DNA from 4 places in the Ferdinandcohnia sp. SAFN-114 genome. Region 1 is predicted to be linked to each of the others. Evidence: riboswitches for the same ligand, from Rfam matches in the RefSeq annotation. Region 1 holds a riboswitch; each other region holds the start of a gene.
What was found. A riboswitch is a leader RNA that binds a small molecule or an ion and turns the genes downstream of it on or off. The one in region 1 is predicted to bind S-adenosylmethionine.
Positions count from the first base shown of each region.

Region 1 (7,852 bases):
TCTGTTGTAGAAATATAGTTTTCAACATAAGTAACTGAACTATTATCTTCAGCAACTACGATTACATGGTTAAATAGTGCGGATGCACCATTCTCTTGAATAAATACAGTTTGAAGTGGAACGGACACTTCAACATTCTTAGGAACATAAACAAATGCACCACCATTAACCAATGCAGCATGCAGTGCAGTTAGACGGTGTTCATCAACCTTGACGGCTTCTTTCATAAAATACTTTTGAAGAAGGTCACTATGTTCACGAGCAGCTGTATGAATATCAGTAAAAATAACACCACTTGCTTTTAAATCATCTGAAAGTGAGATAAAGGCTGGAGTGTTGTCACGTTGAATATATATATTCTTATCTTCTTCAACATGAATTAATGATTTAATTTCTTCAGGTAGTTCGTCAATTGAGTTATAAGGTGCACTTTCCACAACATGATTTGCAAATTGTGTAAAGTTCCATTTATCAATTTTTGTTTTATCCGGTCTTGGCATTGGAAGGTCTTCTGCTTTTTCAAGAGCTTGTAAGCGAAGTTCCTGTAACCAGCTTGGTTCACCAAGAGTAGACGAAAAACCTCTGACATAATCTTTATCAAATGGTAATTTCGTATCGATTGTCATAATAATCCTCCTTACGCTTACGCTTCTTGACCTACAGTTTCATCTTCGATTCCTAATTCTTTCTTAATCCAATCATATCCTTCAGCTTCTAGACGTTGTGCAAGTTCTGGTCCACCTGATTTCACAATACGTCCTTGCATCATTACATGAACTTTATCTGGTGTAATATAGTTAAGTAAGCGTTGGTAGTGAGTGATAATTAAGCAACCAAACTCTTCTCCGCGCATTTCATTAATTCCTTTAGAAACAACCTTCAACGCATCGATATCAAGTCCTGAGTCAATCTCATCAAGGATTGCAATCTTAGGCTCTAACATCATTAATTGTAGGATTTCGTTACGTTTCTTTTCCCCACCTGAGAAGCCCTCGTTAAGGTAACGTTGAGCCATGTCAGGATCCATTTCTAGATATTCCATGTTTTTATCCATTGTACGGATGAATTTCATTAATGAAATTTCATCACCTTCTTCACGACGTGCATTAATTGCAGAACGAAGGAAGTCTGCGTTTGTTACACCATTGATTTCACTTGGATATTGCATTGCTAAAAAAAGTCCAGCGCGTGCACGCTCATCAACTTCCATTTCTAACACATCTTCACCATCAAGAGTGATGCTTCCGCTTGTTACTTCATATTTAGGGTGGCCCATGATTGCAGATGATAAAGTTGACTTACCTGTACCATTTGGTCCCATGATTGCGTGAATTTCTCCACCGTTTATTTCAAGGTTAACCCCTTTTAAAATCTTCTTGCCTTCGATTTCGACATGAAGATCCTTAATAACTAAAGTTGATCCTGCCATAACTACTACCTCCATTAAACGAAAATATTTTGTATAGTATTGACACATTAAGTCAAAACTTCATTCTCATTTTATTCTCATTACAATCTTATATCAAATTCAAAGTGATATCAACCTTTACACATTCACACTCGTGATACATTTTTTTAATATAAGTTTTGTTGTATTATGCATTAAATGAGAAGAAAAAATTTAAATCTTGTCCAACAATTAAGATAACATAAATTACAAGGATATGTAAGGGAGAATAGATGTTATCCAATGGTAAGTATTCAAATCCTCAGTATATTTTTCACAGATTCCGATAATTCATTCTATAATATAGAAACCCAGTGTGGTGGGCACTGGGTTTCGCAATCGTAATATATCTATTTAGATGTTCACTTTGCCTATTTGAGCAATAATCATTAGACCTTGTTTATAGTCCTTTTCTCGATTAACCTCAACCCGCATACGCTCTTTGAACTTTCGACAGTAATCTTTGTAACCAATCCCATGTGCCTGATGCATTGCCTTTTCCATTTCGCCCGTATAATTCAAACGGATTTGATTGATATTGGACCAATCCCTTCTTTTTTATCGTGCTTACTTGCACATATTTAATGCTATCACCATCATCCTTTTGCCTCAACAGCTTGATTTCGGAGTATTTAAAGCTCCCAATCCTTATTTGACTAAATGGATAACACTAGGAACACAGGAGATACAATTCAATCAATTTCCTTTGTTTTCCTCGAGAATATTCAAAAATCGAAAAGAGGCTTACCAATAGGCAAGCCTCTTTTGTTATTATTCAACTACAGTAACAGCACCAGCGTATTTTTCTTCAATAAACTTTTGAATTTCTTCAGATTTTAACACTTCTACTAGTGCTTTGATTTCTTCTCGATCTTCATCGCCCTTATTCACAACAACGAGGTTTGCAGGTACTACATCATCACCTTCAAAGGCAATACCGTCTTCTGCAATATTCACTCCACCTTCAAGAGCGTAGTTTGTGTTAATTACAACCGCATCTCCTTCACCATTTTCAAAGGATGTAGCAAGAAGTTTTGCTTCAATTAATGTAGAAAAATCTAGATTTTTTGGATTTTCGACGATGTCTTCAACTCTTGCTTGATCGCCAACCCCTTCTTTAAGTTTGATAATACCTTCTCTTTCAAAAATCGGTAAAATACGGCCATGGTCACTAAAAGAGTTACTCATAATAATTTTTGCACCATCTGGTAGCTCCTTTAAACTTTTGTATTCTTTAGAATAAATCCCAATAGGCTCTTTATGAATTTCTCCAACACTTACAAAGTCAAAGTCAGGGTTGTCCTTTAGTTGCAGGTCTAAATAACCTGGTGTTTGGAAGTAGTTTGCATCAAGTTCTTTTTCATGCAATGCAACGTTCGGTAAAATATAGTCTGTAAAAACTTCTATTTCAAGGTCAATTCCTTTATCTTTTAATAAAGGTTTTGCTTGTTCAAGGACTTCTGCATGTGGAACAGCTGACGCACCTACAACAAGCTTTTTATTTCCTTCTGCTTCTTGAGTGTCTCCTCCATCACCAGCATCGTCATTTCCGCCACAAGCAACTAGGGCAAATGAAAGTAGTCCAAATAGTAGTACATAAAGTAATTTTTTCATTGTGTTTTTCCTCCTGTTATCTCTTGTCTGTATGTTTTGTAAAGAAATCACCCACAAATTGAATGATAAATACCAATATTAGTATTGCAACAGTAGCAATAAATGTAATGATCGGTTTATTGCTCTGGAAACCATATAAATATGCAAAATGTCCTAACCCACCTGCACCGATAACTCCAGCCATTGCGGTAAAGCTTACTAATGAGATCGCAGTAACGGTAATCCCAGAAATTAGGGCTGGTAAAGATTCAGGAATTAACACTTTAAAAATGATTGTCGAGTTAGTAGCTCCCATTGAATGAGAAGCCTCAATAACTCCTTTATCGATTTCACGCAAAGCAATTTCAACCATTCTGGCATAAAACGGTGCTGACCCTATAATCAAAGATGGTAACGCAGCATTTGGTCCTAGCATGGAACCCATCATAATTTTCGTGAAAGGTATCAATAGGACAATCAGGATGATGAATGGTATGGAACGAAAAATATTAACAAATGCAGATACAATCCGATTCACCACTGTATTTTCCCATGCATTTCCTTTATCTGTTAAAAAGAGAACTAAACCTAAAAATAAACCAATTATAAAAGTAGCAAGCACGGAGATTGAGGTCATGTATAAAGTCTCTAAAGTTGCTTCCCAAAGATTCCCCCAATTGAGTGCTTGATAATCATTAACTTGTTTTTCCCATTTAAGTAATTCTTGAAATTGTTCAAGCATTTTCAATCACCTCAGCTTCTACTCGTTGTTGTCGAATAAATTCGATGGCTGAAGTGACTTCATTAGCATCACCATCAAGATGTATAAATAATGTTCCATAAGATCCATTTTGGGTTTGTGAAATTTTCCCTTGTAAAATATTCACTTCCACCTTAAAATCTCGGATTAATCTTGTAATTAATGGCATTTCAGCATCTTCACCAACAAAGCTAAGCTGAACCATTTTTCCATTTGGATAACGATCTAATAAATTCTCAACCGTTTCTTTTGTTTCTTCAGGCTCTGTCACTTGCTGAACGAAGCGTTTTGTAATGTTGGCTTGAGGCTTTTTAAATACATCAAGCACTCTTCCCTGTTCAACAAACTTCCCATTTTCCATTACTGCAACTCGATGACAGATTTTACGAATCACATGCATTTCATGGGTAATTAATACGATTGTTAACCCTAAACGCTCATTAATATCAACTAGCAAGTCCAAAATAGAGTCAGTTGTTTGAGGGTCTAATGCAGATGTTGCTTCATCACATAGTAAAACCTTCGGATTATTGGCAAGTGCTCTTGCAATTCCAACCCTTTGCTTTTGACCACCACTTAGCTGTGATGGGTAAGCATCTTCTCTTCCTTCCAGTCCTACAAGCTTAATAAGCTCATTTACCCGTTCTTCTCTTTTAGTTCTTGGCACCTTTGCAATCTCCAGGGGAAAGGAGATATTTTCCCTAACTGTTCGCGACCATAGTAGGTTAAAGTGCTGAAAGATCATACTTATTTCTTTACGAGCATCACGTAATGCTTTTCCTTTAATGGACGTGATATTATGACCAGCAACAGAAATATTCCCTTCTGTTGGAGTTTCAAGCCCATTCAATAAACGGATGAGTGAACTTTTACCCGCGCCACTGTATCCAATGATTCCGAAAATTTCACCTTCATTTATCTGAAGGTCAATATTGTTAACTGCTGTTACAGAATTTGTATTTGTTTGATAAATCTTTTTAACATTTTTTAGTGTTATCACGTTGTCACACCTTCTATTCAGAGAAAACTATGTTTAGTGTATGCGATAATGTAAATAAATAAAGATAATAATTATTCAAATATGCCACGCATATAAAAATAAATGCCTTTCTGCAAAAACGAGCAGAAAGGCACAATTTTGTGATTCCTTCCTCTCATCTTCCAAAGCCCAAAGCTTTGTGTGAATTGGCACCTTTTCAACAGACGTTGACGGTTGCTGGGTTTCATCGGGCACATCCCTCCACCACTCTAAATAAGAGTTATCAGATTTATTTAATTTTTATTATCATACTAAAACAACACGAGAGTAATCTTATCATCTCTATATAAGGGTGTCAACGAAAATATTGTGAACAATTTTTCAGTTATGCAGTCGGCACTGATAAGGCTTAACTGGTTCCATTTGCAGCTTTAATGGCTTGCTCTAAATCTTCTAAAATATCTTCCACATTTTCAATACCAACAGATAAGCGGACTAAGTCCTCTGATACACCAGATGCCTTTAAGTCTTCTGGGCTCAATTGTTGGTGTGTAGTACTAGCAGGGTGAATAATTAAGCTTTTTGCATCTCCTACATTTGCAACATGTGACCAAAGCTCAACACTATTGATTAGCTTTTCGCCAGCTTCTCTTCCACCTTTAATACCGAATACAATTACCGCTCCTGCACCTTTTGGTAAATATTTATCAGCTAGTTGTTTATTTGGATGGTCCTCTTCACCTGGATACAACACCCATTCAACCCCAGGGTGATTTTTAAGATAAGAAACAACTTTTTTCGTATTCGCAATATGCTCCTTCATTCGAACATGCAATGTTTCTAAACCTAAATTGAATTGGAATGAATTATATGGACTAATAGCTGGACCTAAATCACGTAGTAGTTGAACTCTTGCTTTAATTATAAAGGCTACTGGTCCCAATGCTTCCGCAAAGACTAAATCATGATAACTAGGATCTGGAGTTGTAAATCCAGGGAACTTTGGTGAATTCCAATCGAATTTACCTCCGTCTACTATAATTCCACCCATGGTTGTTCCATTACCTAGTAACCATTTTGTAGCTGAATGGATAACAATGTCTGCTCCATGCTCAATTGGTCTACATAAATATGGTGTTGCAAAAGTATTGTCAACAATTAGTGGAATACCTGCTTCATGAGCAATGTTAGCAACTGCCTCAATATCTAGTATATCTAAGCTAGGGTTTCCGATTGTTTCAGCAAAGATTGCTTTTGTATTTGGTGTTATTGCTTGACGGAAATTTTCAGGATTTTTTGGATCTACTAAATGCGTTTTAATTCCATATTTAGGTAGAGTATTAGCAAATAGATTATACGTTCCACCGTATAAAGTAGAAGCAGATACAATCTCATCTCCTGCTCCCGCAATGTTAAGGATTGAAGTCGTAATGGCTGCCATTCCGCTAGCAACTGCTAATGCACCTACTCCACCTTCTAATTGAGCTACTCTTTCTTCAAAAACAGTAGTAGTTGGGTTGTGGATTCGAGTATAAATATAACCGTTTTCCTTTAATCCAAAGAGATTTGCTGCATGTTCAGTAGTATTAAATTTGAACGCATTTGATTGGTAGATAGGAACTGCTCTAGCACCGGTTACTGGATCTGCCTCAAGACCCCCATGTATTGCAATCGTTTCTGGTCTGAAATTTTTTTGTTTTTCACTCATATTAATCTCTCCCTCTTTGATTAAATAAAAAAACCTCTTCGATAAGAAGAGGTTGTATGTATGGTCTCTCTTCTTATCTTTCAGGCAAAAAAAGCCTGCTGGATTTAGCACCGTGTAAATACCGGTTGCCGGGTTTCATAGGGCCATTCCCTCCACCACTCTTGATAAGATAAACTATTAAGTTTTTACTTTTATGATTAATTTGATGTTAACCCTTTTTCATTCACAAGTCAATGAAAATATTTTGAAAAAACAAGATATTCCAAATTACTTGTATTTTTTGTGAAAATCGACAACACTAATTAAACATTCATGTTAATGCTACAAAATTCGTCCATTTTTCCCGGGAAATACGACATATTAAGATATTTTCGCGATTTGTTTTTCCTCTTTCTGAAAGGATTTCCCAGTAAAAACAAATAGGAAATAGAGAGAACCTATTAAATATAAGACAGATGTAATTGTAAAAACATAAGCATAGCCCCAATAAGCACCATACAGCATCACAATCGAGGTTGATATTGGCCCCATTAAAGCCCAGCCTAATGAAAATACCATTTGGTTAACAGAGTTGGCCAGTCCTTTCATAGAATCATCAACCCGCCCCATAACAAGAGATGCTTGGATCGGGTTTCCTGCATTCATTAAGGCTTGTCTAAATAAAAAGCCAATGGCCGCTATGTAAAGATTTTCGGTATACCCTGTCAGCAAGAGGAAAGGCAATGATGATAGTTGTAGATAAACAACTACTTCTCCTACCTTACTAACAATGGCTGGTCCAATAATCATCGCGATCGCTGTTGCTGCTTGTCCCAATGATAAAATGAGACCAATTACTGTATTACTTGCTAAAAACCGGTCAGCAAAATACAAATTTAGGTAAGGAATAACTAATCCTGATCCAAACCCTATGATCATTTGAGCAAATGCAAACATCGCAATTAACTTTATTTGTGATTTATTTGTTCGCAGCTTCTGCCTAAATGACGCCACTGTTTTAATCTCAGGTTGTTTCCTTGGCTGTTCATTCATTTTAAGTATCGGTAAAATACCAGCCATATAAATGATAGTTGCAATTAATAATGTGATTCTTACACTCCAAAGTCCACTCAAATGAAAGATAAATTGAAAGGCATCAGAAAATGCCCCTCCCGCAATATTTCCTACTACTTGTGCGGCCATCATGATTGCTGAATGAAAACTAAAAAGGTGAACCCTTTGTGAAGATGTGGAGTTTTCCGCTAACCACGGGATTCCAGATACTTGAATAAATGCAGTCGACACCCCTGTAATAAATGCAGTTCCAATCAGTAACTGATCAATTTCTAGTATACTTCTAGCAAAAAAGGCGAATGTAGAAATCGC
Region 1 covers NZ_JBPFDQ010000071.1:2,744-10,595, reverse strand. The annotation lists gene sufD (Fe-S cluster assembly protein SufD) at 1-626, opposite strand, end outside; gene sufC (Fe-S cluster assembly ATPase SufC) at 644-1,429, opposite strand; gene ACR65M_RS19585 (YuzK family famiily protein) at 1,802-1,969, opposite strand; gene ACR65M_RS19580 (MetQ/NlpA family ABC transporter substrate-binding protein) at 2,219-3,061, opposite strand; gene ACR65M_RS19575 (methionine ABC transporter permease) at 3,078-3,677, opposite strand; gene ACR65M_RS19570 (methionine ABC transporter ATP-binding protein) at 3,775-4,800, opposite strand; SAM riboswitch class I at 4,952-5,059, opposite strand; gene ACR65M_RS19565 (O-acetylhomoserine aminocarboxypropyltransferase/cysteine synthase family protein) at 5,189-6,487, opposite strand; SAM riboswitch class I at 6,558-6,658, opposite strand; gene ACR65M_RS19560 (MFS transporter) at 6,848-7,852, opposite strand, start outside.

Region 2 (7,852 bases), on a different contig from region 1:
ACAGAGCCTGCTACAATATTTACAGAGTATTGTTTTGCTAAGGTTTTTATAAACGTTTTTGTTTCATCGCCATTTTCATCTGCAATTTCATCTAATCTTGTTAAATCATATCCAGTCGTCCAAAGCTCTGGAAGGATGATAATATCAGGTTTGTCCTGATTCATTGTCTTTTCGATTTCTTTAGAAATTTGGGCAAAATTCTCTTGCGGTTTACCGAATTGAATATCATACTGTATACAAGCAATTTTAAGATTCATTTGGTATCCTCCCAGTGAAAATAATACTTTACAAGTTAACTCTAACAATATATTATTTTTGGTTAGTATTTCAAGTATTTTGAAGAAGGTGTAGATATGAAAAATTTCCAACAATCTGAAACCCTGCAAAAATTACCGAAACAGTTTTTTGCTTCTCTTGTAGCTAAGGTGAACAATGTAGTTGCCCAAGGGCATGATGTAATAAATTTAGGTCAGGGGAATCCTGACCAACCAACACCTCAACATATTGTTGAAGCTCTTAAAAAGGCTGCCGATCAGCCTAAATTTCATAAGTATTCTCCATTTCGTGGCCATACATTCTTAAAGAAGGCAGCGGCAGAATTTTACCAACGTGAATATGGTGTTGAACTTGACCCTGAAACAGAAATCGCGATTTTATTTGGTGGAAAGGCTGGATTGGTAGAGATTCCACAATGTCTATTAAATCCTGGGGATGTTGCATTAGTACCTGACCCTGGTTATCCAGACTATTGGTCAGGTGTTGAGCTTGCAAGAGCTGAAATGGCCTATATGCCTCTGAAAGAAGAGAATTACTTTCTACCAGATTACACAGAAATTGATTCAGAAAAGCTTGAAAAAGCAAAGGTAATGTTCTTAAATTACCCGAATAACCCAACAGGGGCTATTGCAACGAAAGAATTTTTTGAAGATACAATTTCTTTTTCGAAAGAACATAATATTTGTGTGGTACATGATTTTGCATATGGTGCGATTGGATATGAGGGGAAAAAGCCGATCAGCTTTTTGGAAGTTGAAGGTGCCAAAGATATCGGTATTGAAATGTACACACTTTCAAAAACCTATAATATGGCAGGCTGGAGAGTGGGCTTTGCGGTTGGAAACCCAAGTGTAATTGAAGCAATAAATCTAATTCAAGACCATATGTACGTGAGTTTGTTCAGTCCCGTTCAAGTAGCAGCTGCAGCCGCACTGACCGAGTCACAGGACTGTGTAAAAGAATTAGTAGACAAATATGAATCAAGACGGAATGCATTCATTGGTGCCTTAAAAGACATCGGATGGGATGTGAACGCACCTGAAGGCTCATTTTTCGCATGGTTACCTGTACCTAAAGGTTACACATCAGTTAGTTTTGCAGACCTATTACTAGAAAAAGCTCATGTTGCTGTAGCACCAGGAATCGGCTTTGGTGAATATGGCGATCGATATGTACGTGTTGGTCTTTTAACTGACGAAAATAGACTTGTTGAAGCTGCAAATCGAATTAAAAAACTAAACTTGTTTAAATAACCATTAAAATTTAAAAGTTAAAAAATGTTTGACAAGAAAAATAATTCCTGTCATAATCCTAATTAAATTCAATTTCGTAAAAATTAAATTTAGATTGAGCTTACTTAAAACATGGCTCAATATAATAATAGAATCTATTTTCTTATTAAGAGCAGGTGGAGGGACTAGCCCAGTGAAGCCCGGCAACCGACTTACAAATTGTAAGCACGGTGCTAATTCTTGCAGCATTAAGCTGAGAGATAAGAAGATGTTAGTTTGCTAACCTCTTCTTATGAAGAGGTTTTTTTCGTCTTATGGAACATTTTGAAATGAGGGTTGAAAAATGAGTGAAGTGATTGCTACGTATTTGGTGCATGACACCGGGGACAACTTAGTGAAAAAAGCTGAAGGTATCGCACTCGGCTTAACAATCGGCTCTTGGACAAATTTACCAAAAATAGAACAAAACCAACTTAAAAAGCATAAAGGTATAGTAATAAGTGTCGAGCATTTAGATTCAGACAACAGAGCAAGTCAATATTTAGGAAAGCAAGTAAAAAAGGGAATTATTAGAATAGCATACCCAAGCGCTAATTTTAGTGCAGACCTACCGGCTGTTTTAACAACTACCTTTGGTAAGCTTTCCTTGGATGGGGAAGTTAAACTATTAGATTTGGAGTTTTCTAGTGAATTAAAATCCACATTCCCTGGTCCGAAATTTGGAATTGAAGGCATTCGTGCAAAACTTGGAGTATATAATAGACCGCTGGTAATGAGTATTTTTAAAGGGGTCATTGGAAGAGACATAGCCTATCTCAAGGATCAGCTTCGTGAGCAGGCACTCGGTAGTGTGAATATCATCAAGGATGATGAAATACTCTTTGAGAACACGTTAACACCTTTGGAAACAAGAATCACTGAAGGGAAAAAGGTACTTGAAGATGTGTTCAAAGAAACCGGACAACGGGCACTTTACGCTGTAAACTTAACCGGAAGAACATTCGAATTAAGGGAAAAAGCTAGGAAGGCAGTAGAGTTAGGTGCTGACCTACTATTGTTTAATGTTTTTGCTTACGGAATTGATGTACTTCAAAGTTTAGCAGAAGACCCGCAAATTTCAATACCAATTATGGCCCATCCAGCTGTAAGTGGGACACTCACTCCTTCTGAGTTTTACGGATTTTCTAATAAGCTATTACTAGGAAAATTACTTAGATATGCTGGGGCAGATCTTGTCTTGTTCCCTTCACCATATGGTAGTGTTGCGCTTGAAAGAGAACAGACACTAGCAATTGCAGAAGAGTTAACAAAAAATGATGAGGTATTTAAACCAACATTTCCTGTTCCTTCAGCCGGAATCCATCCAGGCCTAGTGCCACTACTAATCAATGATTTTGGAAAAGATAGTGTCATCAATGCCGGTGGCGGTGTTCACGGACATCCTGATGGTGCAATTGGGGGCGGAATGGCCTTTAATGCTGCAGTTGATGCAGTACTAGGTGGAAAGACACTTATTGAATTTGCAAAAAATAGCCCTGAGCTTAAAAAGGCAATTGAATTATGGGGATATAAAGAGGTATAAAAATGAATAAACCAATTATCTTCTGTGATTTTGATGGTACAATCACGAATACTGATAACATTATTGCCATCATGAAAAGATTTGCTCCCCCTGCATGGGAGGAGATCAAGGACCAAGTTCTCTTACAAACAATCCCGATACAGTTGGGAGTGAGTAGAATGTTTGCGCTTTTACCATCAGCATCGCGTAAGGAAATTACAGACTATATACTCAACCATGCAGAAATACGAGAAGGATTTAAGGAATTTGTTGCGTTTACAAAAGAAGAGGAAATTCCCTTATACATTGTCAGCGGTGGGATTGATTTTTTTGTAGAGCCATTGCTTGACGGACTCGTTCCAAAAGAGCAAATTTACTGTAACAGATCCGATTTTACAAATGAAAAAATAAAGATTGTATGGCCATACACTTGTGATGATGAGTGCACAAACGAGTGTGGCTGTTGCAAGCCAACGTTGATTCGTAAGTTTGCAAATCAGGACGATTTTAAGATCGTTATTGGTGATTCCATTACAGATCTTCAAGCGGCTAAACTTGGAGACAAGGTCATTGCTAGAGATTTTCTTGTCCAAAAATGTGAAGAACTTGGAATTAATCATTCTTCATTCCATTCCTTTTTTGATGTAATAGAGATTCTAAAAAAGGAGGTTCTAACAAATGCTTCGAATTAAGCAATGGACAGAGCTTGCAGATATAAAAGATGAACTTGCAGCGCGTGATTGGTTTATGGGGACAAGTGGAAATCTTTCCATAAAAGTATCCGACAATCCTATCACATTTCTTGTTACAGCAAGTGGCAAAGATAAAAAGAAAAGAACTGATGAGGACTTTTTATTAGTGGATGAAGCAGGTTATCCAGTTACTCCTACTCACTTGAAGCCTTCGGCAGAAACACTTCTGCATGTTGAAATCTATAACAAAACAAATGCAGGTTGTAGTCTTCATGTTCATACAGTTGATAATAATGTCATTTCTGAACTATATGCTGACAAAGGAGAAGTTGTATTCAAGGGGCAGGAAATTATTAAAGCGCTTGGTTTATGGGATGTGGATTCAGAAATTAGAATACCAATCATCCAAAATGATGCTGATATCCCTACACTTGCAAGAAATTTTGGCAAGTATGTCACTAGCGACTTTGGCGCCGTACTGATCCGAAACCATGGAATCACTGTCTGGGCTAACAATGCATTTGATGCAAAAAAACATTTAGAAGCATATGAGTTTCTTTTTAGCTATCATTTAAAACTATTAGCATTAGCCCCTTTAAGGGTATAAAAAATTCACGAGGTGAGAAAAATGGCAAATATTAAATTACGTAATACAGGTGAGAGACTAGAGGAACAAGAAGAGGTAGCAGCATTTTTAGAAGAACAAGGTGTCCTTTATGAACATTGGGATACTAACAAAATACCAGAGGAATTAAGAGGAAATTGTAGAATTACGGATGAGCAAAAAGATCAAATCCTATCGATTTACGAAGCAGAAATCAAATCACTTGGTGAGCGTAACGGATATCAAAAATGGGATGTCATCGCATTGTCCGATGCTACTCCTAATCTTGATGAGCTTTTAAAGAAATTTGAACAAGTACATGTTCATACAGAAGATGAAGTACGTGCAATCGTAGCAGGACATGGAATTTTCATTATTAAAGGAAGTGGCGATACTGGCTACTTTGATGTTGAATTAGAGGCAGGGGATGTTATTTCTGTTCCTGTTGACACACCACACTTTTTCACACTAATGGATGATCGTGAGGTCGTAGCAGTTCGATTATTTATTGATCCAACTGGTTGGGTAGCTCATCCATTCCAAGACCCAGAGTTTACAGGTACAAAATAGGAATAGAAGGAGCTTTATGGTATTTTCCATAAAGCTTTTTTATATCAAAATGTTTAGAATATTCTTTACACATTAGTGTAAATATGTTACATTTTTGTTCATTGGAAAAAGAAATATTCTGATGCATATACTATAGGTAGTTGGGAATTCTTTCTACTGTAAGAGGAGTGGAGACTATGAAAATTCGCTATAATTTTGTTGAAAAATCAGATGTAAAATATTGTAACGACGATTTTACCGTCCAACAAGCACTTCAATTTTTAAATGAAACAGGATATCGGTCTGTGCCGGTATTGTCAAAAAATGGTACAACATTTGAAGGTTTAATTTATAAAGTTGACATTTTAGAGTACCTCTATGAAAAGAATGGAGATGCAAATGGAAGTATTCTTACCCTTGTCGAAAGTAAGGATGCATTTGTTTACGATGAGGATTCCTTCTTTAAAACATTTTTAACAATTCGTCGTTTGCCGTTTATTGCGGTGCTTAACTCCGAGAAAGAATTTCTTGGAATTATTACACATTCTAATGTTATGGATGTCCTTGAGGATTCATTTGGTATGCGGACAGGTGGATATACTCTAACAATTGCTACGATTGAACATAAAGGTGCGATAAAAGATCTTGTATCTCTAATCCGTGACGTTAACATAGATGGAATGTTAACTCTGGATAATGGTGAAAAATACCTCCGTCGCATTATCCTAAATCTACCGGGAACTCTTGGAGAGGATAAGATTCAAGCTATCAAAAGGAAGCTCGAAACGAAAGAATTCCGTGTTACACATATCGATCGAATTAAATAAGAAAAATTTTAACCTATGGGTGAATTCCTGTAGGTTTTTCTATTGAAGTTTATGTCGGTTCCTGTATTATTTCGATTGTCGAAAAAGGTTGAATGGCAGCTTGGAAGCGATTTCGTACACAAATTTGTAAATTTTTTTAAGAAAAAAATGTCTATTTTTGCGAATCTATTTACATAAATAGTAGATTTTGTAATAATTCATAGAGTAGCAACTCAGCATGCACCAAAGGTAGTATTGGTTGGCATACGATAGTTGTATGCGGCGTTAGAATTTTCTAACGTGTGAATAAAGGAGTGGAAGTTTTGGAAACTAGACGTATAGATTACAAACAGATACTATTAGAGGATATTAATAGAAAAAGAGAAGAAATGATTGCTATCGCTAATAGTACGGGGTTTACAAGTAATGAAACAATTGAATGTAGTCAAGAACTTGATGAACTTATAAATATCTATCAACGAGCAGAAACAGCAGAACGAAACCATTCACTTTTTCGTCAGTTTTTAAAGAGAGTCATGTTATTTTTCTTACTTCAAAAAGTCAGCTATAAATCACAATCATAAAAAATATAACCTACCAAACAATTCATGAAAATGGATTGTTTATTTTTTTGCGAAGGGAAGAGGAATTTGCAAGGTTATGCCAAGACTCAATAAAAAAGGACGCATACGCGTCCTGAAAATTGTGTTATCCTGCATTATTCCACTCATTAAGCTTATGATCAGTAGGTAATAGGAAGGCCAATAATCCTAACAATGGAAGGAAGCCCATCATAATGATGGTTGGTGTTAACCCGATTGCGTCGATGATAGCACCAATCCCAACGCCGCCTATAGCCCCCATACCGAAGGCGAGGCCAACAATTAATCCTGACATCATTCCGATTTTTCCTGGAACTAATTCTTGAGCATAGACAACAGTAACAGAGAAGCTTGATAGTAGCATAAACCCAATAACTGTAACGAGCACGATTGCCACATGAGGACCAACAAACGGGAGAATCAGTGCTAATGGTGCTGTACCTAATAGAGAAACAATGATGACATTTCGTTTACCGAATTTATCAGCCAATGGTCCCCCAAAGAATGTTCCTAAGGCCCCTGTGGCTAAGAATAAGAAAATAAATATTTGTGCTTGTGAAATGCTGTAACCATATTTTTCAATTACATAAAATGAGTAAAAATTTGTGATGCTTGACATGTACCATGTTCGAGCAAATACAAATAGCACGAGAACAACTAATGCGAATTTGACAGCTTTCATGTTTCGCGGAGCAGCTGAAATGGCCTTTTTTACTTTCTTTTGAAGCTCAACTGTTTTTAGTGTTTTAGAATACCATTTAGCAATATATATAAGTAGTCCGACTGCAAGCGCAGCAACTAATGAAAACCAAATGGCCCCAAATTGTCCTAGTGGTACAAGGATTAAAGCAGTAATGACAGGTGCCAGAGCTTGACCTGAATTCCCCCCAACTTGATAAATCGATTGTGCCAATCCACGTCTGTTACCTGCACTCATGTAGGCAACACGGGACCCTTCGGGGTGGAAAATAGCTGAACCTATTCCAATAAATAGAACTGAAAGAATGATCGTTAAAAAGTTAGGTGCAAATGCGAGGCCAATGACTCCAAAAAAAGTAGAGGTTAATCCAATTGGCAAGGCAAATGGCATTGGTTTTTTGTCTGTATACCAACCGACAACAGGTTGAGCAACTGAAGATACAATTTGTAACGCAAAGGATATTAATCCGAGCTGCGTAAACGTTAATCCCATTGATTGTTCTAAAATTGGGAACATCGCTGGAATAATCGCTTGTATGGAGTCATTGAGCATGTGGACAAATCCAATGATAAATAAAATCCCATAAAGTGTTTTATTCGCGTCATTTTCAGTACTTGTAGCTTGTGTTTTTGCTGCGAGCATTTTATTTATTTCCCCTTTGTTACTTACCGATGAAGTAATTTTAATCAATATAATCCTTTACTCTATAAAAAACCTTTTTTTCAATTTTGTAAAGCGAAAATTCAAAATAAATTTAAGTAAATCAAGACAAAAATCAGCATTTTCTTCATTGAACAATTGCTTTACCTTGTTTGAAATTTCTGATAAAT
Region 2 covers NZ_JBPFDQ010000009.1:27,078-34,929, forward strand. The annotation lists gene ACR65M_RS04510 (carbon-nitrogen family hydrolase) at 1-257, opposite strand, end outside; gene ACR65M_RS04515 (pyridoxal phosphate-dependent aminotransferase) at 354-1,529, shown strand; SAM riboswitch class I at 1,669-1,775, shown strand; gene mtnW (2,3-diketo-5-methylthiopentyl-1-phosphate enolase) at 1,852-3,090, shown strand; gene ACR65M_RS04525 (2-hydroxy-3-keto-5-methylthiopentenyl-1-phosphate phosphatase) at 3,093-3,761, shown strand; gene ACR65M_RS04530 (methylthioribulose 1-phosphate dehydratase) at 3,748-4,368, shown strand; gene mtnD (acireductone dioxygenase) at 4,390-4,935, shown strand; gene cbpA (cyclic di-AMP binding protein CbpA) at 5,112-5,741, shown strand; gene ACR65M_RS04545 (Spo0E family sporulation regulatory protein-aspartic acid phosphatase) at 6,044-6,304, shown strand; gene ACR65M_RS04550 (MFS transporter) at 6,429-7,664, opposite strand.
Region 2: another riboswitch for S-adenosylmethionine. It lies ahead of mtnW (2,3-diketo-5-methylthiopentyl-1-phosphate enolase); the one in region 1 lies ahead of ACR65M_RS19565 (O-acetylhomoserine aminocarboxypropyltransferase/cysteine synthase family protein).

Region 3 (7,852 bases), on a different contig from region 1:
CGCACCTTATTAACCGAGCACATGATTTTCAGTGTTATGTTGAAGGAGTAAATAAGCTTCGTAAACATAATATTCGGATTTGCTCCCATATTATAAATGGCCTCCCACAGGAAACACCAGAAATGATGATGGATACAGCTCAAGAAGTAGCGAAACTTGATGTACAAGGTATCAAAATTCATTTGCTACATTTGTTAAAAGGAACACCTATGGTGAAGCAATATGAAAAAGGACTATTGGAATTTCTCTCTTTTGATGATTATGTACAATTAGTTTGTGACCAACTCGAAGTTTTACCACCAGAAATGATTGTTCATCGTATTACCGGGGATGGTCCCATTGATTTAATGGTCGGGCCAATGTGGAGTGTGAATAAATGGGAGGTATTAAATACAATAGATGCCGAATTGAAACGTCGTGACAGCTATCAAGGAAAATTATATAAGAAGGTAGCAGAAAACGTATGAAATTAGATCGTATACTTCCATTTGCCCGTAAATTACTTAAACTTGCAGTTAGAGAAGGAGATTATGCAGTTGACGCTACAATCGGAAATGGTCACGACACAGCAATGCTTGCTTCTTTGGTTGGTGAAAATGGACAAGTTTTTGGCTTTGACATTCAAAAAGAAGCTATTGAAAACACAACCACTCGTTTAAAAGAGCAAGACCTGTTTGATCGCGTTCGTTTGTTTCACGAGAGCCATAGTCAACTTTTAGCGATGATTCCCACTGAAGCCCGCGGCAAAATCGCAGGGGCAGTCTTTAATTTGGGATATTTGCCTGGAGGAAATAAGGAAATTGTTACAAAGGCTGATTCTACAATTGAGGCAATTGAGCAATTACTTACTGTCATGAAACCTGAAGGTATTATAGTACTTGTTGTGTACCATGGTCATGAAGAGGGTGCAGTCGAACGAGATCAGCTGTTAGAATATTGTTCAACGCTGGACCAAACCAGCGCTCATGTATTAATGTACCGATTTATGAATCAAATGAACAATCCACCTTTTATTATCGCAATTGAAAAAAGATAGAGCCCAGACTGTTGAAAAACGCTCGCATACTTCGTTGCTTGCCTCCCTCGTCCGCTCATGAGGGCTACTTCTATTCGCGTCTTCGCTCAGCGGAGCGCCTTGTCTGACAAGCGTTTTCAAGACAGTCTTGGAAGAATTCATCCATAACTTCACTTATGAAAAAAGATAGAGCCCCGTCGCTCTATCTTTTTCTTATTCAAACACATGTTGAAATCTACGGTAGGCTCGTCCATTTACATAAAAGAAAAAAGAAGTCTTCCCACCGAGTCTAATAATTTTCTTCGCAATTTTTAATACACTTCGTTGTGCCCTTACCTTTTCATCTGATAGATATAGACCTAATAAACCCCTATTAATCATTCGGTGAAATTTTTCGTTTGGTAACCCGGCTGTATGTTTATCTGCTTCGGTGATAAAGTGCTTAAGGCGATCTACCAATTCATTTTCATGTGGATAATAAAAACAGAAATTTAAGTCTCCACCTTTACGGTCCTCTTCTTGATCAATGAAATAATCAAGAAGGATGTGCAAGCCTTGGATATATGGAAAATACCCATTCCGAACTTTGTTGGCCATCTCCTCGTTGAATTCTTCATGAAAAGCGTAAGCAACTAAACAAAAAATCCCTAGTGTAGACCCTGAACAGGCTGAGAATTCATACCATTCCATGTTTGGCAAATCCTTTTGGTGATCTTTAAACCAATTCTCAAGTCTTGGAACTCGCTCTTCTACCTTTACATGTTTATGAACTTGTAAAGCACAATAATAACTTGCCAACTCCTGTAAATAATCAGCAATCTTATCATAATGATGAAGGTTGTGAAGAACATCCTGACAGGTTGTTACTAGGCTCTCCAAGTAACCCCCATCATCCTGTTCTTCTCGAAATTGATAATAGTTTTTTGTTGGACATCCTGGTCGTAAGGCATCTGGCATAGAATCATGTAACGAGCTAAAATCTAACGGATCAAGCGAGGTGCTTCGATCACAAAGATTATCTAGATAGTCACTAATCGTTTGATACGCAACGATAAATCGAATGCATTCCTCCATTTGTCCTTCTGATAATAAGGCGAGAATTGCTCCACCTTCACAGTGAAACGTTTTAGTTTGAATACTCGCTAATGCCTGTCTCCGAAGTTCCTCATTTGGAATAGCCTCCGCTTTCTTTTTCCAAATTGATAATTCACGATGTACAATCGGAAATACCTCACGATACACTTTCTTCATTAAACTAATCGGTTTTGTTGGTACCATCGATATCACCTCAATATTTAGGAACATTGAATATATGTAAGATTTACGATAATTGTAAAAGTTGATACACTTACCATAAATGATTATTTATCGAATATCAAACGAAAGGATGTAACTATTATGATTTATCCATACAAAGGGAAATATCCTGAAATTGCCGACTCTGTATATATTGCGGAATATGCGACAGTTACTGGTGACGTAAAAATTGGTGAGGAAACAAACATTTGGTTTAATACTGTCATACGGGGGGATGTGGCACCGACCATTATCGGAAAAAGAGTGAGCATTCAGGATAACTCAACCTTGCATCAAAGCCCAAATAATCCTTTAATTATTGAAGATGATGTCACAATTGGTCATCAGGTGATCCTACATAGCTCTATTATCCGTAAAAATGCGCTAATCGGAATGGGGTCCATTATTCTTGATGGGGCAGAGGTTGGTGAAGGGGCTTTTATAGGTGCCGGAAGCCTAGTTCCACAAGGCAAAAAGATTCCACCAAACACTCTTGCATTCGGAAGACCAGCTAAAGTTATTCGTGAATTAAATGATGAAGATAAAAAAGATATGGCCAGAATTCGCCGTGAATATGTGGAAAAAGGGCAGCATTATAAGGAATTACAAAAAGAAAAACGCGGTTAATCAAATACGCCTTGGCGTATTTACGCCCAGATTTTTTTGAGCTTGCTCAAAAAATTACCCTTGAAAATCTATGGCATCCGCCGGAGGCTTTAACTTTATTCAGTCAAGTTTGATACTAAATTGGATAATCTATTTGCTTTCATCCAACCACTCATAGCATTTCAGATGAATAAAGTTAAAAGCTCACCATTAAGGCGAGCTTTTTTCTTTCTTATTTTGCAGCTTGTGTTTTAAGCGCTTCTGCTTTGTCAGTACGCTCCCATGGTAAATCAAGATCATTTCTACCAAAGTGACCATATGCAGCGGTTTGCTTATAAATTGGACGACGTAGATCAAGCATCTTGATAATTCCAGCAGGACGTAAATCAAAATTATCACGAACCAATTCTACAAGTACATCCTCTGACACAGTTCCGGTTCCAAATGTGTCTACAGAGATAGAAACTGGTTGTGCAACACCGATTGCATACGCAAGCTGAACTTCACATTTATCCGCTAAACCAGCTGCTACGATGTTTTTCGCAACATAACGAGCAGCATATGCAGCTGAACGGTCAACCTTAGTTGGATCCTTACCCGAGAAAGCGCCACCGCCATGGCGTGCATAACCACCGTACGTATCAACAATAATTTTACGGCCAGTTAACCCAGCATCCCCTTGAGGACCACCAATTACAAAACGGCCAGTAGGATTAATGAAATATTTAGTATTCTCATCAATTAGTTCACTAGGAACGACAGGGTTAATTACATGTTCTTTTAAATTACGTTGAATTTGCTCTAATGAAATTTCAGGATGGTGCTGGGTTGAAATAACAATCGTATCGATACGAACTGGATTGTTGTTCTCATCGTATTCAACAGTAACCTGAGTTTTTCCATCTGGACGTAAATATGGAAGAATCTCATCTTTACGTACCTTTGTTAGTCTGCGTGATAACTTGTGAGCTAATGAAATTGGTAGAGGCATTAATTCTTTTGTTTCGTTACAAGCATAACCAAACATTAATCCTTGGTCTCCAGCACCAATTGCTTCAATTTGCTCATCAGTCATTTGACCTTCACGTGCTTCTAACGCTTGGTCAACCCCCATTGCAATATCTGGAGATTGCTCATCAATGGATGTTAAAACTGCACAAGTTTCATAGTCAAATCCGTATTTTGCTCGTGTATAGCCAATCTCTTTAATCGTTTCACGGACAATCTTTGGGATATCTACATATGTAGAAGTTGTAATTTCTCCCGCAACAAGTACAAGACCTGTTGTGACAGAAGTTTCACACGCTACGCGTGCATTTGCATCACTTGCTAAAATCGCATCTAAAATAGAATCTGAAATCTGGTCACAGATTTTATCTGGATGTCCTTCTGTAACAGATTCTGAAGTAAATAAACGGCGTCTATTTGTCACAAACGCTTCCTCCTTTTCGGATTCAGAATCGAATAGTTCGAGTTCTGACATTCATTGATACGGTACTCATTCCCTTAGTATTGTTACCTTCACGATTTTCTATCCTATATTAAATGAACAGTTATCTACGATCAAATGTGCCTTGGCGTTTTTGCGCCCGATCTTTAGGCCGACACGATGTGGGTCATAAAGACGGTTGCCACAGGAAGCGAAAAATTTCCGCTAAAAAATCGAGGCATCCGCCGGAGGCTTTAACATTATTCTGTTGGAATCGAACTCCGAGAATAATTTAAACACATATCACGCGTTAAGTAACATCAATAAAACCAATAAAGAATAAAAAACCTTTCCTACTATTTCGAGGAAAGGTTTATCGTTTATCCAGCCTTTCACTCTTATCGATCAAGGACATACCTTGCTCAGGTTAGCACCTTATCACTTTTTCGAATGTGGAGACCTACTAATAGGTTTCACTAAAAACCATTTGATATGTAAGAAAAGTGATGGTTGCCGGGTTTCATTGGGCCTGTCCCTCCGCCAGCTCGGGATAAGAGAGTATCCGTTCAATGACATATGATATCGCAGTAGTCCTTAAGGTGTCAACAGAATTCCGAAAAAAAACAAAGTCGAAGTGTGTCACACTATTTCCTCAATATTGACAAACTATAAAAGAATTATCGATTATAAAGGACTATTTTAGAATCTGCGCGCACTTTTTAATGATATGTTACGTAAAATACGTTAAATAGTATAGACTATTTTTATTAATGTGTTATACTAATTGTAAATTTGAGATAATTTATGGAAATTTAAAAATTAATAAAGGATGGTTTAACATGAATTCAGTTGAAGTTACAAATGAGCAGCTATTAGAATTAGTGAATGGAAAAAACGCACTTCATAACCTATCTGTTCCTATTTTAGTTGAAAAAGTACTATCTAGACAAGAGGGAATCCTTACTTCGACTGGGGCTATACGTGCGACAACTGGGAAGTACACCGGAAGATCACCTGAAGACAAATACATCGTAGAAGAAGCATCTACTAAAGATAGAATTGATTGGGGTAAGGTAAACAAACCAATTTCTGAAGAAGTATATGAAAAACTTTATACAAAAGTACTTTCATACTTAACAGAAAAAGATGAGATTTTCGTATTCAATGGATATGCAGGTGCAGACAAAAAAGTACGCATGCCAATCCAAGTAATCAATGAATATGCTTGGCATAACCTTTTCTCTCAACAAATGTTTGTTCGACCAACAGAAGAGGATCTAAATACACATCAACCTGAATTCACAGTTATTTGTGCACCAAATTTTAAAGCTGATCCTGAGGTAGATGGTACTCGCTCTGAAACATTCATTATTATTTCCTTTGAAAAACGAACAGTGTTAATCGGAGGAACTGAATATGCTGGAGAAATTAAAAAATCAATCTTCTCTGTGATGAACTATGTATTGCCTGAAAAAAATATTCTTTCCATGCATTGTTCTTCAAACGTAGGCCCTGAAGGTGACGTTGCACTATTCTTTGGTCTATCTGGAACAGGAAAAACTACTCTTTCAGCAGATCCAAAACGTCGTCTTATTGGCGATGATGAACACGGTTGGTCTAGCTCTGGCGTGTTTAATATTGAAGGCGGTTGCTATGCTAAATGCATCAACCTTTCTCGCGAGAAGGAACCACAAATTTTCGATGCGATTCGCTTTGGCTCTGTGTTAGAAAATGTGGTTGTAAATGAAGAATCCAGAATAGCTGATTATGATGATAATTCATTAACTGAAAATACAAGAGCTGCATACCAAATCGATAATATAGATAATATTATTGTTCCTAGTATTGCAGGTCATCCGAATACAATCGTATTTTTAACTGCGGATGCTTTTGGTGTTTTACCTCCTATCAGTAAACTAACTAAGGAACAAGCCATGTACCATTTCTTAAGTGGATATACAAGTAAACTAGCAGGAACAGAACGTGGTGTTACTGCTCCACAAGCAACATTCTCAACTTGCTTTGGATCACCATTCCTACCACTTCCTGCAACAGAATATGCAGAAATGTTAGGTAGAAAGATCGATGAACACAATGTTCAAGTATTCCTAGTGAATACAGGTTGGACTGGAGGAGAATATGGCGTTGGAAGCAGAATGAAACTATCATATACTCGCGCAATGGTTCAAGCTGCTTTAGAAGGCGAATTAAATAATGCTGAAACTGTGAAGAATGATATTTTTGGTCTGGAAATTCCAATTCATATTCCTGGGGTTCCTGATGATGTACTTCAACCATCAAAAACATGGGCGGACCAAAGTCAATACTATGTAAAAGCAAAAGAATTAGCTGTGAAATTCAAAGAAAACTTCAAGAAGTTCTCTAATGTTGCTAAAGAAATCGAATTATTGGGCGGACCACGCATTTAATATCAAATACGTTATCGTCTTGATCAGCCCTTTCAAGTAAAAGACGATCTTGCTAGAAGGTGCTTCCTTACCCTTTTGACGGATTGGCTTGTGACCTCGAACGTAATAGCGTTGGAGCTGGAAATAAAGGAAGCTCGAGGAAATTAGTCCTCGAGCTTTTTTGTATGGGGCTCCCTCGTTTTCATCCACTCCGTCAATCGTCTTACTGTTTCTCGATTTACATGTGGCGGAAAATAATGAGTGTATAGTGGAAAATACCAACTTTCTACCTCTTTTCCGAGTTCCTTTATTCTTTTTTCTAGTCGATATGCATGGTTAATAGAAACATTTTTATCTTTTTCACCATGAATAATAAGAACTGGAGCCTCCAGCATTTCAAGTTCGTATAATGGTGTTCTCCATTTATAACGCTCTGGATATTTTGTAGGTGTTCCTCCAATTACCCGCTTTAGCATTCGCCGTAAATCGTTTCGTTCCACATACGTTAGACTTAAATCACTCACACCACCCCATGTAACGAGTGAACAGATCCCGGGATGCTGAATGGCCGTAAGAAGGGCCATTACTCCTCCGCGTGAAAATCCAAAGACATGAATCCGGGTCGGGTTCACTTTTTCATGTTCCTCAAGCACTTTAAAAGCAGAAAATGCATCATATCTATCATGACCGGCGAAATCTTCATTACCATCACCACCCTGATTTCCACGATAAAAAGGTGCCATCACTACAAAACCTTCTGAAGCAAATTGGATGATGCGACCGATTCTGACCATCCCTACATTTTTTATTCCACCACGTAGATATAAAAAACCGTCATATACACCTTCTTCCTTTGGTTCAGCCAGATAACCTTTCACTTTTAGTCCTTTACTCCAATATGTAATTAAATAAAGATTGATTGCCGGATTGGGAGACGGGTATCTCTGTTTTTCAATAATAGTGCCTTCCACCATATTATCCATCCTCTCTACAACATGATTGTACAACCTTTACTTTAAATGTTCTAAAAAAACGCAAAAATAGGCATTCACACATTTTTGTCACGTTTCATATTCTATCTTAAGAAATTACTATAGT
Region 3 covers NZ_JBPFDQ010000081.1:13,307-21,158, forward strand. The annotation lists gene mnmL (tRNA modification radical SAM protein MnmL/YtqA) at 1-467, shown strand, start outside; gene mnmM (tRNA 5-(aminomethyl)-2-thiouridylate-methyltransferase MnmM) at 464-1,036, shown strand; gene tbcS (tetraprenyl-beta-curcumene synthase) at 1,229-2,293, opposite strand; gene ACR65M_RS21010 (gamma carbonic anhydrase) at 2,414-2,938, shown strand; gene metK (methionine adenosyltransferase) at 3,150-4,349, opposite strand; SAM riboswitch class I at 4,742-4,903, opposite strand; gene pckA (phosphoenolpyruvate carboxykinase (ATP)) at 5,186-6,775, shown strand; gene ACR65M_RS21025 (alpha/beta hydrolase family protein) at 6,919-7,728, opposite strand.
Region 3: another riboswitch for S-adenosylmethionine. It lies ahead of metK (methionine adenosyltransferase); the one in region 1 lies ahead of ACR65M_RS19565 (O-acetylhomoserine aminocarboxypropyltransferase/cysteine synthase family protein).

Region 4 (7,852 bases), on a different contig from region 1:
GCGCTTGTTGCAATCCCCTCGAACCTGTTTCCCCAAACAGCTCGATGTTTCCTTCATCGATTTTGATTAATCCCATAACCATGCGCATGAAGGTTGACTTTCCAGCACCGTTCTCCCCGATTAAGCCGTAAATCATACCTCGTTTGATTTCAATCGACACTTTATCCAGCGCTTTGTGTTGACCATATATTTTTGAAACATTGGTTGCTTTAAGAATCGTTTCTGACATAGCTATCATCCTTTCGATGTTGTGTTGTTAAGCTTAGAATAAATTGTAGGTATAAATTAATAGACCAGAAAAGTATAAAGAAAGTGTAAAGAATGGTTTTATATCTATTTTCATTAGAGGAATTTGTCATATTTGGTGTTTTTGTTATAACATTTTCCATATATGTCCAAAAGCCTTAGGATATATGGATTTGAAGTAATGGCTTTTTCCACTAATAACCAAAATCGCTAGCATATATGCTGTTATTGTTGTAGCTTTTTCCACTTTTAAACAAAACTCCAGTCATATTTAGTGTTTTATTTTATTAAATGCTCTTTTCTAAAAGATTGTTGCTATTAACTTAATAATGTTTATCAGTGGAAAAAGGTGTGATTTCCGCTTCTGGCACTCGCTTTCCGCTGGCGATCCGCAAGCCTCCTCGCTCATACCTCGCTGCGGGTTCTCGCAAGGATCACTATTCCGGCAGGAGTCTTGTGCCATCCGCTCCAATCATTTCAATTAACACCCAGTGTGTTATGAAATATTGCTTATCCTAAAAAATAAAAGAGGGTGTCAATCCAACATGGATTGACACCCTCTTTATGAACCTAAAATATTCATATCTCATTTGGGTCGCTGTACCTGTCCCTCTGTCCCAACTTCGTTGATGCCGTTTATAATGTCTTCTAGGGTTACGTTTGCTAAGATTTTCTCCATAGCGAATTGAGCTTGTACAAATAAGGGTTCAATGGCATTTTGAATATTTCTGCCGACGGGGCATTCCGGATTAGGATTGTCATGGACGCTAAACAGCTCTCCTTCTCTTACTACATCAACTGCCTTATAGACATCTAGCATTGTAATCTCTGTTGATTTTCTTGCGAGTTTTGCACCTGCAACTCCCGGGTGTACTTCAATTAAGTTTGCTTTTTTAAGCATTCCCATAATTTTTCTAATAACTACTGGATTTGTATTTACACTTGATGCTAAAAATCCTGATGAACATTCCCCCTCTTTCGATAACTTTATGAGGGAAAGTATATGAATTCCAACAGAAAATCTACTACTGATGGACATCGCTGTCACCTTTCTTTCATTCCTAATCGTACGTTTATTATACCTAAAAGTTGAATGTATTGACATTAACTATACATGTAACTATAATCATTACATGTAATCAATATAATTACAAGCTAAACCACATAGGAGGTAACTATAATGAAAATTGGAATTATTGGTGCAAATGGTAAAGCAGGAAGCCTAATTTTAAAAGAAGCAGTTAAAAGAGGACATGAAGTTAAAGCAATCGTTAGGGATGCATCTAAAATACAGAACAATCAAGTATCTGTTTTAGAAAAAAATATTTTTGAATTAATAAAAGCTGATGTTGAGGATCTCGATGTAGTAGTTAATGCTTTTGGTGCGCCACTTGGAGAAGAACAAGCCCACGTAGATGCCGGCCATGCATTAATTGAGGCTGTTAAAGGAACAGATACAAGAATCATAGTTGTTGGTGGTGCAGGAAGTCTTTATGTTGATGAGGCAAAAACCCTTCAACTCATCGACACACCAGAGTTTCCAGACTTTGTAAAACCAACAGCCAATGGTCAAGCACGAAATCTTCAAGAACTTAAAGAAACAGCAGATATCACTTGGACATTTATCAGTCCATCTGCAGTATTTGATTCAGAGGGAAAAAGAACTGGTACTTATCAAACTGGTAAAGACAATTTACTCGTTAACTCAAAAGGCGAAAGCTACATTAGCTACGCTGACTTTGCCATCGCAGTAATTGACGAAATCGAAAACCCCAAACACCTTAACCAAAGATTTACAGTCGTCGGCGAAGCTTAATGGGACACAGGGACAGGTTCCTTGTCCCAGAACAGGACAATGCGGTACCTCCTGTTAATTATCCCCACAGTCATACGGAAGTCTATTTCATCCTATGCCTTTTATTCTATTATTTTAAGAGGCAAACATATGAAAAACAAAGTATTTCCTGCAGAAATCGAAGTCATTTCTACAGAGGACCCTTTTGGTTTCATCTTAAAATCAAATTTGGAATTGAGAGACAGGTTGATTAACCCCTTGGGTTATGAATCTTGTCTCTTTTTTATGCCCCCTTTTCGCGTCCTTATTTTTTACGAAATCATTACATTTTGCAAAATTTCATAAATACAAGTAGACACATCGGAATAATATGGTTAAACTATAAATAACATCCATTACGTCTAGGGTGTTTCATTTGTACAAACTTATAAAAACTTATCAAGAGAGGTGGAGGGGCTGGCCCTGTGAAACCTCAGCAACAGATTCGTTGAATACTGTGCTAAATCCTGCAAGCTAACAAGCTTGAAAGATAAGTGAGGTTACCCTAATCATAAAAAAGCCTCTTCTTATCTTGTTATTGGGTCTTTTGAAAGCCAATTACGAAAGGAGAGAGATGATTATGGCTATATTAAAAGAAACTGTTGAGAAACGTAAAAATGAGATCATTCGGAAACTAATTGCGTGTAACATGTATAAAAAAGATGGAAAACATCTATTTGAATTATCCCTGCCCGAATTAGAACATGAGTACTTTAAAATTCAATCTAAAGGACATCCACATACTGGTTACGGATCAATACGTTGGAAAAACTTTTAAAAGTCTTTCCTTGAAGGAACAAAACTTGTTTCAAATTAGAATAAAATATGCCAAAAAGCTTGGATCACCATATGTGACCCAAGCTTTTTCATTTCCTAATATGCTGTCCAACCCGCATCCCCGGTGATGACTGTTCCGTTGACAAAACTTGCGTCATCTGATGCAAGGAATAGTGCAATACTTGCGATTTCTTCCGGTTTACCTGTACGTGGATTGATAGCCAATCCTGGCATAATACGGCCCATTCCAAAATCACTTCTGCCAGTCATCGAAGCACTGATATTAGTTTCAACACCGCCTGGTGCAATCGCGTTACAACGAATCCCACTTTGAGCATACATGAAACCGGTGTTTTTCGTGAATCCAACTACCGCATGTTTAGAGGCGGTATAAGCAGCACCAGCTCTTGCCCCTTGAAGTCCGCCTGCAGATGCTACGTTGATAATAACCCCAGCCTTTTTCTCTAAAAAGATTGGCAGTACTTTACGGGTTGCGCGCATTACACTCGTTGTATTTACCGCAAAAATTCTTTCCCATTTCTCGTCTTCAATTTCTCCAGCTGGTTCAAAGTTGTCCATAATTCCTGCATTATTTACTAAAATATCTACTGTTCCATACTTCGTTACAGCAGAATTAATTAAGTGTTGAATATCTTCTTCTTTTGCAACATTGGTCATAACAGCGATAGCTTCTCCGCCATTTATCTTGATTTCATCAACAGTTGCATTAGCAGCTTCAATATTAATATCTGAAACGACTACTTTTGCACCTTCATTTGCGTACAGAATTGCAATTGATTTTCCCATACCAGAAGCGGCACCTGTAACAACTGCTACTTTTTTCTCTAGCCTCATGTTCATTCCTCCAATTATGATAGAATGCATTTTAATAAACAGTTGTACGTTAATCAACAACTATCTATAGTATAATAAGAAGAATAATACGCTTACAATCAGCAAAACCATGATTAAGTGTTTACTAATAAACAAATATATATGAATTTGTCTAGTATTTTTGTTTTATCAAACATGGGAGGATGTTTATGTCTAGTAATAATGACTATCTTGACCGCCGAATTGTAAAGTCAAAGCGAGCAATGAAAGATGCATTACTATCCTTAATGAATGAAAAAGACTTAAAGAAGATTTCGATATCAGATATTGTACGGGTTGCGGACCTAAATCGTGGTACATTTTATAAGCATTTTCAATATAAAGAAGATATTCTACATGAGATTATGGATGAAGTCATCACTGACTTGATTGAATCTTATCGGGAACCCTATAAAGGTGTTGAAGTATTGGAAATTAAAAAACTATCTACGTCCGCGGTAAAAATATTTGACCATGTCTTTAAATACGCAAATTTTTATACACATATCGTCAGAACACACACTTTAACAGGCTTTCAAAATAAGTTTTGTACCGTCTTAAAGGATCTCGTCTTAACTGACTTGCATGACGTACTCACCAATCAAAAAATTGATAGGGAGATTCACGCCAATTACCAAGCATATGCAATATTAGGGATGGTCGTAGAATGGATTAATGGCGGGTTTAAATACAGTCCACAATTCATGGCAGAACAACTCCTCGAAATAGTCAAATACAATCGGGCTGATTCTGTTGTGAAACCAGTGAAAAAATAATATGGGACAGTTAACTGTCCCTAGCATTTTTATTTTATCCAATGATCTGGTCTAACTAAAAAATTCGGTATTTTTGTATGTACATTTCCTCTAGCTGAATTGATTTGAGACTGTGTTAGAAAAAGAGCATCATCTAGGTTTGCATGACTTAAGTCTGCATCACGAAGATCAGCACCAATAAAGTCAGCTTTTCTTAAATCAGCATGGCTCAGATTAGCTGCTATTAGTAGAGTTCCTCGGAAGTTAGCACCCTGCAAATCAGCCCCTTTTAGATTGGCACCTACGAAATCAAGACCCTTCCGTTTCTGTTTCTCTTTCCTTTTTCCGGTTAAATCTTTTCGGTATACTTCACTAGTTTCTTGTAAGTATTCATTAACCCTCTTCTATGGGAGACGATGTCTAGCCGTATAATTTCTTTAGGGGCTTTCTTCGTTAATTGTAACGTTTCGTTGTATAGACTTTGCATACTAAGATGAAATGACTGAGTTTCCCTCAAGTTTAATGCTTGATTGAGATACCAAAGCATTTCATGTAGTTGTTGTACAAGTGGAAATACCTCGAACATTTCACTGGCTCGCTCTGAATTGTCTCTCCAATCATTACCTTTATAGATTGTTTGTGAGACATGTTGACCGGCTCCAAAGCACTCATAAGAAACACATCCACGAAACCCTTTTTCCCTTAATCCCTCATGAATTTTACAACGGCTATCTGAACATAAATTGCGACATGGCTCTCCACCATCTTTATTAAAGGGAAAATCTGATGATTTCCCATAAGGTAAGGCTACACAACATAATCCAAAACAATGAGTACAATCAGATTTAAAATAATCATTCATACTAACACTTCCATATTACCTTGATATATCCCAAGTATAAATGAAGATATAATCAATTTATACAATTATTTGGGACAACAACCTCTACTGTCCCGTTGTTAGCTGGTGAGTTGGTCTATCCCTATTCGCTTAACGAATTTATAAAATTGCTCCCGCTTTTTACCCTGCTCTGCATATGTAGAAATGATATTTTCGATAGAACCATAGAGTTCTTCTGGTGTTAGGTTCTCTTTCAATAAAGTACCAACCTCAGCATCCTTTCCTTTTGCTTTCCCACCAACATATAAATGATAGTGATCTCTGATTTTCATGATCCCGATGTCATTAACAAGCGGCTCACCGCAGCCTACCGGACAACCCGTATATGCCACCCTAAGTGTAAATGGTACAGGCTTCCCAGCAATACGGCGATTAACTTCCTTTGCAACTGGCATGCCTTCTTCCTCTTCCCCTTTGCAAAAATTGCACGTTCTTAAACTCTTAACGAAGTTTCCAACTGGATAACAAGTTAATCCTACCCGCTCGAATTCTTCAATGATTTCATCCTTTTGAAATTCAGGAATTTCAATGTATAGCTGCTGGAATGTCGTCAGTTCAAGCTCTTCATCTTCATTCATATATTTAGAAATTGCTACAAGTTGCTTTGCATTCAACTTTGCACCAAATCCAATGCCACCATTAATGGCAATCTTTATTTTTTTCACATCTTCATCCATCCTAAACACACCCCTATATTAATACACCCGGTAGGTATATATCACGTAATATTAATAGACTATTTGTATCAATAGTTTACTATACCCCCCTAATGTATGTAAACTAATTTTGACACCTGAACAAACCAAAAAAGCAGCCCTATAGACTGCTTTACTAAAATCACTTTATAAAAGTAGCGTCACCAACATCCACATACATCGCTTCCCCACTGGTTGCGTCAATCGCACGGACGTGACCAACTGTATTTGGAAAGTCTGCTACATAAGCTAGACTATAAACAGACATCCCGTCTTCATCATACTCACGGATAAACATTCGTTCCATTTTCAAATGCCTTTTATATATTTCTTTAGCATCATCAACTGAAATGATAGGCTTGGTCGGTAGATTACTATATAATTCAAGGGATGGTACGTCCAAGTTGAAATGAGTTATCTTACCTGTATATCTCCCAACCTCGATTACTGTCACATGATTAACAACTCGCAGCCCTTGATGGAATAAATGAACATAGAAGGTGTAAGTTTCCTCAACTTCAATGTATTCCTCATCCCAATCATCAAACTCCTCTTCAAACATTTCAGCTTCATTTAAATCTTCTTCAAGCTCGATTGCTTCTTCCTCATCCGCAAATACATCATCGAACTCATCATTTTCCGTTTCAAAGATCTCAAGTCTAAATCGTTCATGTGCATCAGGATACAGTTTAAACAACAGACCCATTGCACGCTCTTGGGCATTCTCTAAGCCAATATCTTCCCCACTATTATCATGTTCTTCCCCATTTTTAACTTGTAAAAGGAACCCATCCTTCTCACCAAAACATAGCTTTATCACATGATTGGACTCTTCTTCCATATCAAAAGAATACGAATCTAGAGATACTTGCTTGGACCAAACTTCAACCCGTTTCCCATCCAATACTTGCTTATGCAAAAGTGTATAGTCAGTTGTTAGACCGACTAATTCGTATACATCCTTAACTGAGCACTCTCGTTTTTCTATAGTCAAATCCGTTGGATATTCTTCTTTTATACTTGGAAACTCTGACCCGTCAACAGGGATTTCCATGATCTGTTCAATTACACTATACGAAAGGTGGTAATTGTTATCTCCATTCTTATAAACTTCATGATCAAATTTTTGTATATTCAACTCGAAGTCTAGTCCTTCAATGTATTTTTCCAAAGCTTCCTCTTCAGATACAACGAAATCAGAATAACGAATCTCATATTCTTCATCTGTACTGTAAAAACTCATGATTTGACCTGATGTTGAAATAGTTATCGTGAAACCGGTGCTATGTATAAACAAACCATATTTCTCATCTCTCTTTTCATACGTCACCATGTACGGATTATCTAAATCTAGGATTCCCGAAAACTCGTATTCTTGCTGTCCTGGAAAAAAGTTGTCAACAAATTTTTTCGCAATCGCTGTTAATTCTTCCTTTCTAAGTTCTCCCTCTGGGGCATCATCCACTAACGAATAGCTTATTAACTCTCCCTTTTCATTCAAAGAATAGCTCCCGATTATTTCATCTGTAGCTGATTCTAGGATATCAAAAATTCCGTCTTCATCCTCCGATACTTGAACATACACTCCTACAGGCAAAAAAGCCTGCAACTTCTCTATTATTTTGTTCATCATATTCCTCCTCTCGTATAGATGGACGGTCCATTGTCCCAAAAAAGGGAGTTCATGTCTCAACCACGAACTCCCTTACTGTGTAATGTAATTTTATGCTACAACATCATAGCCTTCTTCTTCAATTGCTTCTTTCATAGC
Region 4 covers NZ_JBPFDQ010000015.1:52,281-60,132, reverse strand. The annotation lists gene ACR65M_RS07105 (ABC transporter ATP-binding protein) at 1-229, opposite strand, end outside; gene ACR65M_RS07100 (Rrf2 family transcriptional regulator) at 833-1,285, opposite strand; gene ACR65M_RS07095 (NAD(P)-dependent oxidoreductase) at 1,427-2,062, shown strand; SAM riboswitch class I at 2,474-2,577, shown strand; gene ACR65M_RS07090 (Fur-regulated basic protein FbpA) at 2,661-2,858, shown strand; gene ACR65M_RS07085 (SDR family oxidoreductase) at 2,954-3,712, opposite strand; gene ACR65M_RS07080 (TetR/AcrR family transcriptional regulator) at 3,901-4,506, shown strand; partial or broken gene ACR65M_RS07075 (pentapeptide repeat-containing protein) at 4,536-5,347, opposite strand; gene ACR65M_RS07070 (nitrite reductase) at 5,446-6,063, opposite strand; gene ACR65M_RS07065 (YcdB/YcdC domain-containing protein) at 6,224-7,711, opposite strand; gene copZ (copper chaperone CopZ) at 7,805-7,852, opposite strand, start outside.
Region 4: another riboswitch for S-adenosylmethionine. It lies ahead of ACR65M_RS07090 (Fur-regulated basic protein FbpA); the one in region 1 lies ahead of ACR65M_RS19565 (O-acetylhomoserine aminocarboxypropyltransferase/cysteine synthase family protein).